Regions from separate parts of the Pseudomonas sp. KH_050 genome, predicted to be linked through region 1. Evidence: predicted binding sites of a transcription regulator. Region 1 holds the regulator's gene; each other region holds the start of a gene.
The links. The regulator sigma-54, encoded in region 1, starts transcription at its own class of promoters, with help from an activator protein. The targets are predictions, from matches to a motif close to ANTGGCATNNANNTTGCTNT.
Positions count from the first base shown of each region.

Region 2: the regulator sigma-54 is predicted to act here: its motif matches at 2,648-2,667, upstream of AC3IUA_RS19935 (CmpA/NrtA family ABC transporter substrate-binding protein).
Region 3: the regulator sigma-54 is predicted to act here: its motif matches at 2,510-2,529, upstream of AC3IUA_RS09240 (CmpA/NrtA family ABC transporter substrate-binding protein).
Region 4: the regulator sigma-54 is predicted to act here: its motif matches at 1,795-1,814, upstream of AC3IUA_RS03700 (pilin).

Region 1 covers NZ_CM174478.1:1,108,683-1,113,064, reverse strand. Annotated here, with positions in the region: gene lptA (lipopolysaccharide transport periplasmic protein LptA) at 1-101, shown strand, start outside; gene lptB (LPS export ABC transporter ATP-binding protein) at 101-826, shown strand; gene AC3IUA_RS05125 (RNA polymerase factor sigma-54) at 1,048-2,541, shown strand; gene hpf (ribosome hibernation-promoting factor, HPF/YfiA family) at 2,659-2,967, shown strand; gene ptsN (PTS IIA-like nitrogen regulatory protein PtsN) at 2,980-3,444, shown strand; gene rapZ (RNase adapter RapZ) at 3,447-4,304, shown strand; gene AC3IUA_RS05105 (HPr family phosphocarrier protein) at 4,320-4,382, shown strand, end outside.
Region 2 covers NZ_CM174478.1:4,390,904-4,395,285, reverse strand. Annotated here, with positions in the region: gene AC3IUA_RS19945 (nitrate/nitrite transporter) at 1-341, opposite strand, end outside; gene AC3IUA_RS19940 (ANTAR domain-containing response regulator) at 711-1,286, opposite strand; gene AC3IUA_RS19935 (CmpA/NrtA family ABC transporter substrate-binding protein) at 1,302-2,513, opposite strand; gene AC3IUA_RS19930 (quinone-dependent dihydroorotate dehydrogenase) at 2,760-3,779, shown strand; gene rmf (ribosome modulation factor) at 4,035-4,250, opposite strand.
Region 3 covers NZ_CM174478.1:1,998,180-2,002,561, reverse strand. Annotated here, with positions in the region: gene AC3IUA_RS09250 (methyl-accepting chemotaxis protein) at 475-1,665, shown strand; gene AC3IUA_RS09245 (hypothetical protein) at 1,662-2,309, shown strand; gene AC3IUA_RS09240 (CmpA/NrtA family ABC transporter substrate-binding protein) at 2,663-3,949, shown strand; gene ntrB (nitrate ABC transporter permease) at 3,965-4,382, shown strand, end outside.
Region 4 covers NZ_CM174478.1:795,111-799,492, forward strand. Annotated here, with positions in the region: gene AC3IUA_RS03685 (prepilin peptidase) at 1-8, opposite strand, end outside; gene AC3IUA_RS03690 (type II secretion system F family protein) at 11-1,228, opposite strand; partial or broken gene AC3IUA_RS03695 (ATPase, T2SS/T4P/T4SS family) at 1,232-1,567, opposite strand; gene AC3IUA_RS03700 (pilin) at 1,862-2,287, shown strand; gene AC3IUA_RS03705 (BON domain-containing protein) at 2,626-2,979, shown strand; gene AC3IUA_RS03710 (BON domain-containing protein) at 3,179-3,535, shown strand; gene AC3IUA_RS03715 (DUF2845 domain-containing protein) at 3,721-4,017, opposite strand; gene AC3IUA_RS03720 (DUF748 domain-containing protein) at 4,020-4,382, opposite strand, start outside.

The DNA.
Region 1 (4,382 bases):
ATGCCGGTCGCGCCACCGGCACTACGGTGACCGCGCCCCGTCCGCGGATCGATATGGTGATCCAGCCGAAGAAGAAAACCGACGAGCAAAAGGCCCCGTAATGGCAACTCTGAAAGCTCAGCATCTGGCCAAGAGCTACAAGAGCCGCCAGGTCGTGCGCGACGTCAGCCTGTCGATCGACAGCGGTCAGATCGTCGGCCTGCTCGGTCCGAACGGCGCCGGCAAGACCACCTGTTTCTACATGATCGTCGGCCTGGTCCAGGCCGATCAGGGTCGGGTATTGATCGATGATCTGGACGTCAGCCACCAACCGATGCACGGTCGCGCACGGGCCGGCATCGGTTATCTGCCGCAAGAAGCGTCGATCTTCCGCAAACTATCGGTCGCCGACAACATCATGGCCATCCTCGAGACCCGCAAGGAACTCGACAAGGCCGGGCGTCGCCAGGAGCTGGAAAGCCTGCTGCAGGAATTCCATATTCACCACATCCGCGACAACCTCGGCATGAGCCTGTCCGGTGGCGAACGTCGCCGAGTGGAAATCGCCCGCGCACTGGCTACCGCGCCGAAATTCATCCTGCTCGACGAACCTTTCGCCGGCGTAGACCCGATTTCGGTAGGCGATATCAAGCAGATCATTCATCACTTGAAGGCCAAGGGTATCGGCGTTCTGATCACCGACCACAACGTCCGTGAAACCCTGGATATCTGCGAGACTGCCTACATCGTCAACGACGGTCAACTGATCGCCGAAGGCGACTCCGAGACCATCCTGGCCAACGAACTGGTGAAGGAAGTCTATCTGGGGCATGAGTTCCGCCTGTAAGCATTGAGCGGTTTGGTTGACGCAGGCACCTCAAAAGCACTCTGGACGATTTCAGCTATCGTCAGAGCGCCGATGTCAATGAAACCTTGTTAATTTTTATTGTTACAGCGCTCTAGGCAAACACTGCAGTTTCAGGCATATAATTTGCTTATGTTTGGCGCTCCGGCGCCCTGTAGTGGATGGCGCATGCGCGCCGGCGAATAAGGTGTTAAGCCCCTGCCATGAAACCATCGCTAGTCTTGAGAATGGGCCAGCAGCTGACGATGACACCGCAGCTGCAACAGGCCATCCGCCTGCTCCAATTGTCGACCCTGGACCTGCAACAGGAAATCCAGGAGGCCCTGGAGTCCAATCCTATGCTCGAACGCCAGGAAGAAGGCGACGACTTCGATAACGCCGACCCTCTGGCCGACAACATCGAGCAGAAACCCAATGCCGATGTTCAGGAACCCTCCTATCAGGAAACCGCCCCGACGGTGGACAACCTCGAGGAAGGTGACTGGAACGAGCGCATTCCTAATGAACTGCCGGTCGACACCGCCTGGGAAGACGTTTACCAGACCAGCGCCAGCAGCCTGCCGAGCAACGATGACGACGAGTGGGATTTCACCACCCGTACATCCGCCGGCGAGAGCCTGCAGAGCCATTTGCTCTGGCAACTGAACCTGGCGCCGATGTCCGACACCGATCGCCTGATTGCCGTGACGCTGATCGATTGCATCAACAATCAGGGCTACCTGGACGAAACCCTCGAGGAGATTCTCGAAGCCTTCGATCCGGAGCTGGACATCGAACTGGACGAGATCGAGGCGGTCCTGCATCGCATCCAGCAATTCGAGCCGGCCGGTATCGGCGCGCGCAACCTGGGCGAGTGCCTGCTGCTGCAACTGCGTCAACTGCCAGCCAAGACCCCTTGGCTGGCCGAGGCCAAGCGCCTGGTCACGGACTTCATCGAACTGCTTGGCAGCCGCGATTACAGCCAGCTGATGCGCCGCATGAAGCTCAAGGAAGACGAACTGCGGCAGATCATCGAACTGGTGCAAAGCCTCAACCCGCGCCCTGGCTCGCAAATCGAGTCAACTGAAGCTGAATACGTCGTCCCCGACGTGATCGTGCGCAAGGACAACGAGCGCTGGCTGGTGGAACTGAATCAGGAGTCCGTGCCACGCCTGCGGGTCAACCCGCAGTACGCCGGTTTCGTCCGCCGCGCCGACACCAGCGCCGACAACACCTTCATGCGTAACCAGTTGCAGGAAGCGCGCTGGTTCATCAAAAGCCTGCAAAGCCGTAATGAAACCCTGATGAAAGTCGCTACCCAGATCGTCGAGCACCAGCGCGGCTTTCTCGAATACGGCGATGAAGCGATGAAACCGCTGGTCCTGCATGACATCGCCGAAGCAGTCGGCATGCACGAGTCGACGATTTCCCGGGTGACTACCCAGAAATTCATGCATACCCCGCGCGGTATCTACGAACTGAAATACTTTTTCTCCAGCCACGTCAGCACCTCCGAAGGCGGTGAATGCTCGTCCACAGCGATTCGCGCGATCATCAAAAAACTGGTTGCCGCGGAAAATCAGAAAAAGCCGTTGAGTGACAGCAAGATCGCTGGTTTACTGGAGGCACAAGGCATTCAGGTAGCCCGCCGCACCGTCGCCAAGTACCGCGAATCCCTTGGAATCGCGCCTTCGAGCGAACGCAAGCGGTTGATGTAACGGGCCACGCCACAGCGTTCCAGGGTGTGTTCTGAAGCTCAGTGAGTTTTCGGACACAGCCTAGTGGCAGGCAAGCCAGCCTGCCGCCTTATGCACTGGCAACGAAGGAGAAGCTGTATGCAAGTCAACATCAGTGGACACCAATTGGAAGTGACCGAACCCCTGCGCACCTACATCGGCGAAAAACTCGACCGACTGGAAAGGCACTTCGACAAGATCACCAACGTGCAAGTCACGATGACGGTCGAAAAGCTGAAGCAGAAAATCGAAGCCACCTTGCATATCCACGGCGGTGAAGTGGTCGCTAACGCAGAACATGACGACATGTATGCTGCGATCGACCTGCTCACCGACAAACTGGATCGCCAACTCAAAAAGCATAAGGAAAAGACCCAGAGCCTCCTCCAGGGCGCAACAGGTCGTTAACACTCCCAACCCATGATCCGACTTGAAAATATCCTGACCCCCGGCCGTTCTTTGGTGAACGTGCCGGGCGGCAGTAAAAAGCGCGCACTCGAGCAAATTGCCAACCTTATCCACCGCGAAGTGCCGGATCTGGAGATGCAAGATGTATTCGAGAGTCTGATTGCCCGTGAAAAACTCGGTTCCACCGGTTTTGGCAACGGCATCGCCATCCCCCACTGCCGCCTCAAAGGTTGCACCTCGCCCATCAGTGCCTTGATGCACCTGGACGCCCCCATAGATTTCGACGCCATCGATGGCGCCCCGGTCGACCTGCTGTTTGTCCTGCTGGTGCCGGAAGCCGCTACCGATGCGCACCTGGAACTGCTTCGGCAGATAGCCAGCATGCTTGACCGCAAGGAAGTGCGCGAAAAACTTCGCAGCGCCTTAACCAATGAAGCCCTGTACCAGGTTGTCCTGGATGAGCAGAACGGTAGTTAATCATGCGCTTGATCATCGTCAGCGGCCGGTCCGGCTCGGGTAAAAGCACCGCCCTCGATGTACTAGAGGACAGTGGCTATTACTGCATCGATAACCTGCCGGCCGGGCTGCTTCCGGAGTTGGCCGAGCGCGCGTTGATTCACACGGAACTGGCGCAGCCGCTGGTCGCCGTCTCGATCGATGCGCGCAACCTGCCCAGTCACCTGACACGCTTCCCGCAATTGCTCGAAGAAGTGCGCAGCCGACACATCCAATGCGATGTGCTGTATCTGGACGCCGACGAAGAAACCCTGCTCAAGCGCTTTTCGGAAACCCGTCGGCGCCACCCGCTGAGCAATGCCCAGCGCTCGCTGGCCGAAGCCATTCGCGATGAAACCAATCTGCTGGGGCCGATTGCCGACCTTGCAGACCTGAAGGTCAACACCACCAACCTGAACCTGTATCAACTGCGTGACACCATCAAGCTGCGCCTGTTGAACCAGCCGGAGCCGGGGACGGCGTTTCTGGTCGAGTCCTTTGGCTTCAAGCGTGGCATGCCGGTCGATGCCGACCTGGTGTTCGACGTGCGTTGCCTGCCCAATCCCTACTGGAAACCCGAACTACGCGAGCAATCCGGGCTGGATCAGCCGGTAGCCGAGTATCTGGCCGCGCAACCGGATGTTGAAGAAATGTTCCAGGATATCTCTACGTACCTGATGAAGTGGCTGCCTCGTTTCGCCGCCAGCAACCGTGCCTACGTCACCATCGCCATTGGCTGCACCGGCGGGCATCACCGCTCCGTCTACCTGACCGAACGTCTGGGCCAGGTCCTGCAAAAATCCCTGAAGAATGTCCAGGTTCGCCACCGCGACCTTAGCTAAAGGATCCACACCGCGATGCCCGCTCTGGAAATTGAAATCATCAACAAGTTGGGCCTGCATGCCCGGGCGTCTGCCAAA
Region 2 (4,382 bases), 3.3 Mb from region 1:
ACCCCGAGAAACAGCCCGAGCACCAAGGCTTGCTCATAGCTGTGGATGCCCAGCTTCCAGGCGCCGAACAGCGCGCAGATGACGATCACCTGGCCGATCAACCCGGCGGTCTTGGGTGACAGGCGATCAGCCAGCAAGCCCATGAAAAAGCGCAGGATGGCACCGGCCAGAATTGGCGTGGCGACTACCATGCCGCGTTGCTGGGTAGTCAGTTGCAGGTCGGTGGCGATCTGCACCGCCAAAGGGCCGAGCAGGTACCAGACCATGAAGCTCAGGTCGAAATAGAGGAAGGCCGCGAACAGTGTCGGGGTGTGGCCGGATTTCCAGAAGCTTGAATTCATCGCGCACCTCAGCTGTAAAGAGTCTCGAAAGGAGTCATGAGCTTTCATGTGGAGTGCCCTGAAGGCCGCACCACCGGCCCCGGGCTATGGGGCCAAAAACGAAAAAAACGCCGCAACCCGATTCGCTGCGTGGGCGAGTAGGGTGTGCGACGTCTTTGTCGTAGGTGGGGCAACCGCCGTTGGTTACCTGTATGGATTGGTTTGCAAGAGCCGCGCCAGAGTTTGATTTTTTTGGTGTGGCCGAAAAGATCGCAGCCTGCGGCAGCTCCTACGCCGATCCGGTCGACCCACAAAATTGCGGGTGCCCGCGATCCTGTAGGAACTGCCGCAGGCTGCGATCTTTAACGGTTTTCCAGGCGCCGCAGGACTTCAGCCCAACAACTCACTCATGGCAATAATCTGCTCGGCCACCTGTATCAGTTTCTGCTGGCGGCTCATGGCCTGGCGGCGCATCAGGGTGTAGGCCTCTTCTTCATTGCAGTCCTTCATCTTCATCAGCAAGCCCTTGGCCAGTTCGATGCGCTTGCGCTCGGCCAGTTGCTGGTCGCGGGCCTGGAGTTGGGCGCGCAAGGCCTGGTCGCTTTCGAAGCGGGCCATGGCCACGTCGAGGATCGGTTGCAGGCGCGCGGCGTGGATGCCTTCGACGATGTAGGCGCTGACCCCGGACTTTATGGCCTGACGCATCACGTCCGGGTCATGTTCATCGGTAAACATGACGATCGGTCGTGGCTGGTCGCGGCTGACCAGCACCACTTGCTCCATCACATCGCGGCTCGGTGACTCGGTATCGATCAAAATCACATCCGGACGCACCGTTTCGACGCGTGCCGGCAGGTCGATGGTCAGGCCGGACTCGTCGATCACCTCAAACCCGGCCTCGGTCAGGGCTGCCTTGAGCCGTCCGACTTTTTTCGCGGTGTCGTTGATCAGCAGGATACGCAACATATTCGCAGTCTCCTGTCAGCGGTTGGCAAGAAGGGCGCAGGCGTCGGCCATGGCGTGCAACTTGAAGCCGCTGGCATAACCGACCGGGTCGCAACCGTCCCAGATTTTACCGTCGATCAATTGGCTGCTGCGCATGGCTTCACCGCTGTGGCTGACGCCAACCGCGCTCGCTGCCTCGCGGTACAGCTCGAGTTGCTGAACCTGACGGGCGACGCCGAGGTAGTCCGGATCATCACGCAGCAAGCCCCAGCGACGGAACTGGGTCATGAACCACATGCCGTCGGACAGGTACGGCAGGTTGACCGCGCCCGCACCATGGAAGCGCAGGGCATGCGGGTCTTGCCAGCAATTGCCGAGGCCGTTGGCATAATCGCCGAGCAGCCGTGGCTGGATGCAGTCCAGGGGCGCATCCAGGTATTCGCGGGCGCTCAACAATTGAGCGGTGCTTTGCCGATTCTCGACGCTCTGTTCGATAAAACGACTGGCTTCGAGGATCGCCATGACCAGTGCGCGGGCGGCGTTCGGGTACTGCTCGACAAATGCGCGGGTGCAGCCCAGGACCTTTTCCGGATGGTCGGGCCAGATGGTTTGAGTGGTGGCGATGGTGAATCCCAACTCCTGGCGCACCGCGCTTGCGCTCCAGGGCTCGCCGACACAAAAACCGTCGATGCGCCCGGCTTGCAGGTGCGCGACCATTTGCGGCGGCGGCACCACCACGCTGTCGACATCCTGCAGCGGATGGATGCCCTGGCTGGCTAGCCAGTAATAAAGCCACATGGCGTGGGTGCCGGTGGGAAAGGTCTGGGCGAAGGTCAGCTTTGCGCGACTTTGGTGCACGTGTCGCTCCAGCGCTTCAGGACCGGTCACGCCACGGGCTTGCAGGCCGTGGGACAGGTTGATGCTTTGGCCGTTCTGGTTCAGGCCCATGAGCACCGCCATATCGGTAGCGGCGACGCCGCCGATGCCCAGGTGCACCGCGTAGATCAAGCCATAAAGACTGTGGGCCGCATCCAGTTCACCGCTAACCAACTTGTCCCGCAGGCTGGCCCAGGAGGATTGGCGTTTGAGGTTCAGGGTCAGGCCGTAGGGTTGGGCGAAGCCCTGGGTGGCCGCGACCACCACCGAGGCGCAATCGCTCAGGGCCATGAAGCCGAGGTTGATCGCGCTCTTTTCCGGAGCATCGCTGCCATTGACCCAGGCCAGGGGGCCTGCTGGAAATTCGTTCATCAGGTGTGCACCTTCCATAAAAAAGCGTCGTACCCGGGTCCCTTGCCAGAGCAAGCCGGGTGACGACGCCGCAGTTCTTTCAATAACAACTTGGGACTCATCCCGTCGTTGGTATGAGTATTGATGCAATCTGTGCTGCAAGGCATATGCCATTCACCGTAGATTTCATCGAGCGCCTCGCGTACGGCCCCGTTGCCCGGCTATAATCGCCGGCTTATTTCGCCGCCAACCGAGTCAAACCCGCCCATGTACACCCTGGCCCGTCAGCTGTTGTTCAAACTTTCCCCGGAAACCTCCCACGATCTGTCCCTGGACCTGATCGGCGCGGGCGGGCGTTTGGGCCTCAATGGCTTGCTGTGCAAGGCGCCTGCGCGGATGCCGGTGAACGTCATGGGCCTGGACTTTCCCAACCCGGTGGGTCTGGCGGCAGGCCTGGACAAAAACGGCGCGGCCATCGATGGCTTTGCCCAGTTGGGTTTCGGCTTCGTCGAGATCGGCACCATCACGCCGCGTCCGCAACCGGGCAATCCGAAACCACGGATTTTCCGCTTGCCGGAAGCCGAGGCGATCATCAACCGCATGGGTTTCAATAACCTCGGTGTCGATCACTTGCTGGCCCGGGTCGCGGCAGCCAGATACAAGGGCATCCTGGGCATCAACATTGGCAAGAACTTCGATACGCCGGTTGAACGCGCAGTCGATGACTACCTGATCTGTCTGGATAAAGTTTACGCCCATGCCAGCTATGTGACAGTCAATGTCAGCTCACCGAATACTCCGGGCCTGCGTAGCCTGCAGTTCGGCGATTCGCTCAAGCAACTGCTTGAAGCCCTGCATCAGCGCCAGGAAGAACTGGCGCAGCGCCATGGCAAGCGGGTACCGCTGGCCATCAAGATTGCCCCGGACATGACCGACGAAGAAACCGTGCAAGTGGCCCGGGCCTTGATCGAAACCGGGATGGATGCGGTGATCGCCACCAACACCACCCTGAGCCGCGTCGGCGTCGAAGGCATGGAGCATGGCGACGAGGCGGGTGGCCTGTCGGGCGCACCGGTTCGCGACAAGAGCACCCATACCGTCAAGGTGCTGGCTGGCGAATTGGCCGGGCGCCTGCCGATCATCGCCGTGGGCGGCATCACCGAAGGCAGGCACGCGGCTGAGAAAATCGCCGCCGGTGCCAGCCTGGTGCAGTTGTACTCGGGCTTTATCTACAAAGGCCCGGCGCTGATTCGCCAGTCGGTGGATGCCATCGCGGCGTTGCGCTAAAGGCGATTAACCGTAGGAGCTGCCGCAGGCTGCGATCTTTTCATTTTGATTTTTGTTCGGGCTCCGAAAGCCGAAAAGCAAGATCAAAAGATCGCAGCCTTCGGCAGCTCCTGCATGGGAAATGTGTTCAGCCATTCAGCGCCCATAAAAAAGGGCCCCTCGAAGGAGCCCTTGGGCCGAAGCCCGCCGTCCGGATGGGACGAGCATGGTAAGTCGTTGTGTATTCAGATTTTGGTGTCGGAGTATGTGCCCTGTTTAGCCGACGGCGTGAAGTTCGTTGAGTCTGTGGATACCCGCAGTGCCGGTCATACCGTCCCAGTTGTCGCCGCGTCCTTCTCGCCAGCCGTTAATCCAGGCTTGGCGTACCGACGGTAGAGTAAATGGGCAAAGCTCACGGGATTTGCCACCAACGCCATATTGATATCCGCGTAAAAATGCTCTTTCCAACGGATCACGCTTAAGTCTTCTCATAGGGTGTTTCCCTCACTTGTTGACTGTGTAATGTCCCGTCGACCTCAATCGAGGTCGGGCAGAAAAACTCTGCCTTTGGCGGCTCGCTGCCGGCGTCGCGAGCCAAGGTGTTGACGTCGTTGCGGCGTCAAC
Region 3 (4,382 bases), 890 kb from region 1:
GGAGACGCCAGCCGTATCGGTGTTCTTTGAAATAGCCGTCCCCGCAGTACGACAGATTCTCGGGCCTGATTGGCTCGACCCAGAACAGCGCACTGCGGCTCGGCAATTCCCGTGACTGGTGCGTTGATTGCCTTTTCTGCCTTCGCCGCCTGCGAAGTGAAACCAGGATGAGGGCTGAAGAAAAACCGGATAAGCCTGTCCTCCTCCTGATCCGGTTTTCACTGCAAGCGCGTTCACCGCCGGCCCGTCACTGGTCATGGTGATCGAATGGAGCCGGCCTTTTCACTGCATGGGTGATACGCCTGCTGTCGATGGCGAAGGCTGGCAAACAACTTGCTTACGTCTGATCAGGCTTGAGCCATCAACGACGATGGTTTCGCAAATATCACGGGCAACGGCGTCCGCTCCCCTTCGCATTGCGCAGGGTGGGCGTGCGCCGTTTTTGCTTTTTATCCCGGCATAAAGGAAATTCTCATGTCTGCTCAAGGAATGTTCCCTCCGGGTCATGCCATCGCAACTCCGCACAACGTTGTCGACAAGTCGCGCCCTGCCGGCATTGCACTCAGGGCATTGTTTGGACCCGGCATGGCCCTGCTCGAACGCAGCAGGATCGGCCTCTGGTTACCCCTCGGACTGGCCCTCGGCGCCTGTGGTCTGGCGCTGGCCGAACGACCGGCAAGCGCTCTGACGCTGATACCTGGCGTCCTTTACCTGGGTTGCGCCTGGCACCTTCGCGAACGCCGGCAACGCCATCTACAGGCATTCTGGAACACCGAACTGGCACGGCTGCTACACAGCTCCGGGGATGCCGACCCGGCGACGCTACTGGTGGCGGCCAGCAGGCAGCTGCGCAACAACGAACGATTGCGCAGCGAAGTACAGTTCGCCAGCCACGCCCTGCAGCAAATGGCCCGGCAGGCCCGCGATCAGGGTGAGGAACAAAGCCAACGAATCGCCATGATCGCTGCCGCCAGCGAGCAAATCGATCAGACCCTGCACAGCATCGACGCCCTGGCCCAAGGTGCGTTGGCAGCTTTTGCCGACGCCCATGCCCAGAGCGATGCCGGTTGTCTGGAGGCACGCTCAGTGGGTGGCAGCATGCTCGCCATTCAGCACAGCCTGGGCAATACCGCACTGGCCGTGGAAGCATTGCTGCAGCGCACTAGCGCAGTGGAAAACACCGTCAATAGCATTCAGGCACTGTCCAGGCAGACCCAGTTGTTGGCCCTCAACGCCTCCATCGAGGCCGCCCGCGCTGGCGAACACGGTCGCGGTTTCGCCGTGGTCGCCGCGGAGGTCCGCAACCTGGCCCAGGCCACCGACCGGGCTACTCACGAAATCACCACGGCCGCGACAGCGATTGCCACGGCAGTGCTCCAGGTGGATGGCGAGGTCAAAGAGCACCGCGCATTGCTGGAAGCCGGTAGCCAACAGAGTGAGCAACTCGCCGCCAATCTCGACGACCTGGCGCAACGCAGCCAGACCAATCTGCAACACCTCGGCGCCATGCAACAGGCGCTCAGCGAGCACCAACAAGCCAATCATTCCCTCAGCGAACAGTTGCAACAGGTCAATGGGGCGGTGCAGGAGCAGAGCACCCAGACCCATGCACTGCACGACCTGACCCGCTATCTCAACCAACTCACCGTCGGGGGCCACCCATGAACCCACAATTGGTCACAGCATTCGATGGCGGGCAACCCCGCCGAACCCCGCTACCACGGGGTGACTCTGGCCTGCGAAAGGCGCTCTTGCTGGGCCTCGACCTGCTGCAAGGCTTGCAGCAGCATCGCGGACTCGGCGGACAGACCACCCCTGAGGCCCGGCAGCGCTGCCGGGCGCTGGGTGACTCGCTCGATCAACGCTGGAAGGACTGGCCGTGCTCCCTGCAACGCGAGGCCTGGCAGGCATTACGCCGCGACCCTGCGGATTTCGAAGGTCATTGCCAGTCGATACAAGACTTGCTCGGTACCCTCCAGCACCTCGAATTGCATCGCTGTGCGCTCAGTCTGCAGCCCCCGGTCATCGCCGAGCGTTGCTGGGAACTGGAAGACCTGGGGCGACTGCGCGGCCTGTCGGTGCGCGCCGCCGCCCATCGGCGTTGCCCATTGGACATGCTGATTCAATTGCAGTACCTGCACCAACGCTTGATCAAGCATGCCCCCCGCTCGCTGCTCGACGCTCTCGAACGGCTGCAAAACGGGCTGATCAGCCCGCCGGTAGTGTCGATTACCGCAGCGCAGTGCTACGCCCTTCTCACTCCTCTGCTCGATGAACGCCTCGACGCTATCCGTCGGGATCTGCGCTGAGGACTATCTCTACTCACTTCGCAACGGTGCGCAGGAGAGCCGTTTTGGTTCACCTCGCACCTTAGCCGCCCAACAAACGATCAGCGCTTCGCTCCCCCGGCTCTCCGCGCTCTCGACATCCGTTGAGAGAACATCACCGAATCACTCCAAGCCTTTGTTTATATTATGTTTTTAGCGCGATCAAAAAGGTCGGCCAGAAACCTGGCAAGCCCTTTGCTACTACTGATTAACAGCTTCACGCAGCACGCCAATGGCGGCGTGCCGCACTCCCGGACAACGGCGTCCGTCAGGTCCCTCAATCGAGGGCACCTGGCGCACGCCGTTTTTGTTTGCCCTCAAAAAAGGATGTGGCTATGACTGATGAGTGTGACTCGCAACACCCGGTGCACCCTGGCCGGCGCGCCTTCCTGAAGCAATCCCTGGTGGCGGCCGGCACTGTCGCCGGGATCACCGCCCTCGATCTGGCCGCGCCTGGCTTCCTGCGCAGTGCAGTCTGGGCCGCTGGCAGCGACGCACCGGAGAAAGCTGCGTTGAAGGTCGGTTTCATTCCGCTCACCGACTGCGCGTCAGTCGTGGTGGCGGCAACCCAGGGCTTCGGCGAAAAATACGGTCTGACCATCACTCCGAGCAAAGAGGCATCCTGGGCCGGCGTACGCGACAAACTGCTCAATGGCGAACTGGATGCCGCCCATGTGCTCTACGGTCTGATCTATGGCGTGCAACTGGGCATCGGCGGGCCGCAGAAAGACATGGCCATGCTCATGGGGCTGAACCAGAACGGCCAGGCGATCACGCTCTCCAGGCAGTTGCAGCAAGCCGGCGTGACCAATGGCGAACAATTGGCGGCGAAGGTCAAGCAAGGCGGTACCCCACTGACCTTCGCCCAGACATTCCCCACCGGCACCCATGCCATGTGGCTCTATTACTGGCTCGCCAGCCTCGGCATCAATCCGATGAACGAGGTGAAGACCATCGTCGTGCCACCGCCGCAGATGGTTGCCAACATGCGCGTGGGCAATATGGACGGTTTCTGTGTCGGCGAGCCGTGGGGAGCCCGGGCGATCTCCGAGAACATCGGTTTCACTGCCCTTGCCACGCAAAAAATCTGGCCGGACCACCCGGAAAAAATCCTCGGCACCACCCGCGACTTCGTCGAACAGTACCCCAATACCGCCCGGGCGCTGACCATGGCGGTGCTCGACGCCAGCCGGTTCATCGAGGCCAGCGTGGAGAACAAGAAAAGCACCGCCAGGCTGATTGCCGGCAAGGCCTACGTGAATGCGCCCGTCGAAGTAATCGAGCAACGCTTCCTCGGCCACTACGAGGACGGACTGGGCAACAACTGGTCGGACGAGCATGCGATGTCCTTCTGCAAGGACGGCAGCGTCAACTACCCCTACCAGTCGGATGGCATGTGGTTCCTCACCCAGTTCCGCCGCTGGGGTCTGCTCAAGGAAGATGTGGACTACGCCGGCGTGGCCAGGGCCATCAACCAGACCAGGCTCTACGGCGAAGCCGCCAGCCAGCTGGGGCTGGCCGTGCCGGGCAGTCCGCTGCGCAGTAGCACCCTGATCGACGGCAAGGTCTGGGACGGCTCCAATCCGGCCGCCTATGCCAATTCCTTCACCATCAAAGCCTGACCGGAGCAAACCGCCATGAACGCACCCCTCAAGTTGCCAGCGCCGCCCACCGCTACGGCGAATACCCAGCCAGAGCGTCGCACGCCCCTCCTGAACGGGTTGCGTCAACGCGCCAGGGAAGGCATTGCCCCATTATTAGGTATCGCTCTGTTCATCGCCGTCTGGGCGTTGATAGCGGCGCGTAGCGAGGGCCTGCCCGGCCCGCTGGCTACCTGGTATTCGGCCCTGGAGCTGTTCAGCGACCCGTTCTACGACAATGGTCCGAACGACATGGGCATCGGCTGGAACGTGCTCAACTCCCTTGGCCGGGTCGGCATCGGCTTCGGACTCGCCGCCCTGCTCGGTATCCCGCTGGGCTTCGCCATTGGCCGCTTCGCCTTCCTCGGCAGCATGTTCGCGCCGATCATCAGCCTGCTACGTCCGGTCTCGCCGC
Region 4 (4,382 bases), 310 kb from region 1:
AAGGACATATTCAGATCGCAGAGCCAAGTTGGAAGATAGGCAGGTACATGGCAACCACCAGACCGCCGACGACGATACCAAGAATCACCATGATGAATGGCTCCATCAGGCTGGTCAGGTTATCGACCATATTGTCGACTTCGCCCTCGTAATAAGTGGCGACCTTTTCCAGCATATCGTCCAGTGCCCCGGATTCTTCGCCGATGGCAGTCATCTGGATCGCCATATTCGGAAAGATCCCGGAGGTGCGCATGGAAAAATTCAGCTGCATGCCGGTCGAGACATCCTGCTTGATGCGATTGACCGCGTTCTTGAACACCACGTTACCCGTGGCGCCAGCCACCGAATCCAGGGCTTCGACCAGCGGAACTCCAGCGGCAAAGGTGGTGGACAGCGTGCGGGCATAACGGGCCACAGCTGATTTGTACAACAGCGCGCCCACCAGTGGCAGTTTCAACAGGTTGACGTCCAGCCAGTCGCGAAAGCGTTGAGAGCGTTGGCGTGCATGGCGCAAACCGAATAGGGCGGCGGCGATCCCGATCAGTATCAGCCACCACCATTGCTGCATGAACTCGGAGAGGGCGATGACCATCAGGGTGAAGGTTGGAAGCTCTGCGCCAAAACCGCTAAATACCGTTTTGAACTGCGGAACCACCTTGATCAGCAGAATGCCGGTCACGATGATTGCAACGAAGATCACCGCCAGGGGATAGGTCATGGCCTTCTTGATCTTGGCCTTGAGGCTTTCGCTCTTTTCCTTGTAGGTCGCCACCCGCTCCAGCAAGGTTTCCAGGGCCCCGGCCTGTTCACCGGCGTCCACCAGGTTGCAGTACAAATCATCGAAATACTGGGGTTTTTTGCGCAGCGCAGCGGCAAAGGTGTTGCCAGCGGCGACTTCCTGTTTCACCTCGTCCACCAGCTTGCGCATGTTCGGGTTATCGAAACCCTCGCCGATGATGTCGAAGGACTGCAGCAATGGCACTCCGGCTTTTATCATGGTTGCCATTTGACGGGTGAACAGGGCGATATCGAGGGGTTTAATACGTTTGCCAGCGCTGAAGATCGAGCCGCTTTTCTTGCGTACCTTGCCCGGAGTAATACCTTGCTTGCGCAACTGCGCCTTGATCAGCGCCGGGTTATGACCGCTCAGTTCACCGGTCATTTTGGTGCCTTTCCTGTCGGTGCCGTCCCAGGTGTAAACACTGACTTTTACTGCTTTGACCGCCATTGATTAATCCTTGGTGACCCGGTTGATTTCCTCGAGGCTGGTAATATCCTGCATGACCTTGAGCAGGCCGGAGGTACGCAAGTCGTTGAAACCGTCCTTGCGCATCCGGGCGTCGATCTCCAGTGAATTGCCTTCTGCCATGATCAAACGTTGCAGCTGCGGCGTGTTCTTCACCACCTCATAGATTCCCACTCGCCCCTTGTACCCGCTGTTACAGAAGTCACACCCGACCGGCTCATAGATCTTGAATGTGCCGATATGTTCCTCGGCAAATCCTTCCTTGAGCTGCGTCTCGCCAGGAACCTCGATGTCCTTTTTGCAGTGACTGCACAGCTTGCGCACCTTTGTCGGTGAGCAGTTCGGCCAGCACCAATTGCTTGGCCAGACCGGAAAGGGCGATGTCATTCATTCGAGTACCAAACGCAAACAGTCAAAGACTTATAGCCTAGTCCGGCGGATGAGCCTAATCGCGGAGGTAAGGTGACAAAAAACTCACATTGCGCAGTTTTTGCGGTGATGGCGGTGCGCCATCGCCTATGCTCGCCTGCTGGAAAGGGGCTTATCGGTCTGGCAGGTGCTGTGCTTTAAACCTGTTAAGGTGATGAGACTTCACTTAATGCTTGGAACTTGTCTATGAATACTCAAAAGGGTTTTACCTTGATTGAGCTGTTGATCGTGGTAGCGATCATCGGCATTTTGGCCACGTTTGCGATACCGGCGTACTCCAAGTATCAGGCCAGAGCCAAGGTTACCGCTGGATTGGCGGAGATCTCCGCCTTGAAAGTTCCTTTTGAAGACATCATCAACCAGGGGACAAACCCGGACCTGGCTTCGATAGGCGGCACCGCATCGACCTCCAATTGCGCGATTACCGCATCGGGTACAGCCAGTACGGGTGTTGGCACAATCGTCTGCACCATTGCCAATGCTCCAGGCCCGGTGCTGGGCAAAACCATCACGCTCTCGCGCACATCAAACGGTTGGACCTGCGCTACTGGTGTGACGGAGGAATACACTCCAAAAGGCTGCACCGCGGCGGCAGCGCCGGCAGCGGGCTAATCGTATGGTTTAATCAAAATGCCCCGTCTGACGGGGCATTTTTTTTAATATCTGATTCGACGGGAGCTATTTTTATCTCGGTAACGTCCCATCCAAAGAACCCATTGGAATAAGTCGGTAATTCAGCATGTTAGGTTTCCTTGAAAACCCGCAACTTGCATGCAGATTAGGTTCAAGTCATGCAATCTGCACGATTTCGGATTTGGATGGTTTTTATAACTGATTGATTTATAAAGTTTTATTTTCTAATCGTTAGTTGGCACAGCGCCTGCAACATCACTAGTAACCCTGCAGACCGGACATGGCGCAGACTTTCTGGATGAACAGGAGTTACTCAAATGAAGAAGTTAGCAATCGCTGCCGCAACTGCTACCGCTCTGACCCTGACCCTGGCCAACGTTGCATTTGCGCAAACTCAAACCTCTCAGTCGCCTATGGTTGTGGCTGCAGGTGAAATGACCGAAGCGAAGGAAGATGTTACGGATGCCTGGATCACCACCAAAGTGAAGACTGAACTGATGGCCAAAAAAGATGTTCCCGGCATCGGTGTCAACGTCGATACCAAGGATGGTGTTGTGTCCCTGACTTCGACTGATCCGGTGACTCCAGCAGAGAAAGACAAGGCAATCGCCATCGCCAAGAGTATTAAAGGTGTCAAAGGCGTTATGGCTGACGGCCTGAAAACCAAATAAGGCTCAAGCTTGTCGCCTGGACAGGGAGAAGAGAGGTGATAGGCGATGACCCGGTCATCCGCCGGTCCTTCCTTCCAAGGGTTCATGCGAAAGACCACAGGGATGTGTTTATTACAGGCTCCGGCACTGTGTGTCGGCGCCAAAAAACCGCAAGCTGTATGCGGGTGCAGATTTTTCTGGAAGAACAGGAGTTACTCATATGAAGAAGTTCGCAATCGCTGCCGCAACTGCTACCGCTCTGACCCTGACCGTGGCCAATGGCGCATTTGCCCAGACTACTCAAGCTACTCAGGCTCCCATGGTCCTCGCGGCAGGTGAAGTCACCAAGGTCGAGGAAGCTGCTTCCGACACGTGGATCACCACCAAAGTGAAGGCTGACCTGGTCACCGAAAAAGGTATTCCTGGTACCGACATCAAAGTCGAAACCAACAAGGGCGTGGTATCGCTGTCCTCTACTGTTGCGTTAACTGACGCACAGAAAGCAACGGCAGTCGCTATTGCCAAGAAAATCAAAGGTGTTCAAGCGGTTTCGGCTGATGGCCTGAAGTCCGAATAAGATTCAAGCTTCTCGCCTGGACCGGGAGAAGAGGGACGGCAGGCGATTCAGTAATACGCCGGTCCTCCCTTTAAAGTTCATGCGAAAGACCACAAGGATGTGGTCATTACAGGCCCTGGCATTCGTGTCGGGGCCTGTGCTATTTGGGGGGCAGGAAAGTTGCGAGTGGATGGCAGGGGGAGGTATCAGTTGCCGCGCTTGCTATTGATCTGCACCAGTCGATTGCCCTCAAAGCGCAGATACTGATACATGCCGCTGTTCGGCCCGTATACCCACTCCTCGACCTGAAACTCTTCACGCCTGTTGGCGCTGCGTTTATAGCCCAGAACATCACGGGAAACCGGCTCGCCACACTTCTGCAAAACCTCGCTGGAACGGTCTCCCACGCTGATCAATTGACTGCCACAGCGCAGGGTATCGGCCGCCAGTGCCTGGCTGGCGGTAAGCGCCAATGTCAGGCCGAGGAACGATCGGGCGGCAATGATCACTCCGCCTCCAGGTGCAGCGGCGTGACCACCCGCCCATCGCTTTGCGCCTGACCAAGGCTGGCGTCGATGAAGTACACGCGGTCATCGGCCAGCTGACCTTTATCCACCAGGTAATCCTTGATGCTGCTGGCGCGATCTTGTCCCAATTGGCGCAGGAGAACTTCACTTTCGCTCCAGAACTTGATCACGCCCTGGCGCAGTTTTGCCGTGCGTTCATCGCGGCTTAGTTGTGTCCATTCGACCGGTGGCTGGGTTTTCAGGCGGATACGGTAGATGCCTTCGAGCAGCGGGGCTTTCTCATCCTCCGGAACCTCCAGTAGCGAGGCCTGGGCCGGGACCTTGTCACCGCGACGCTGGAG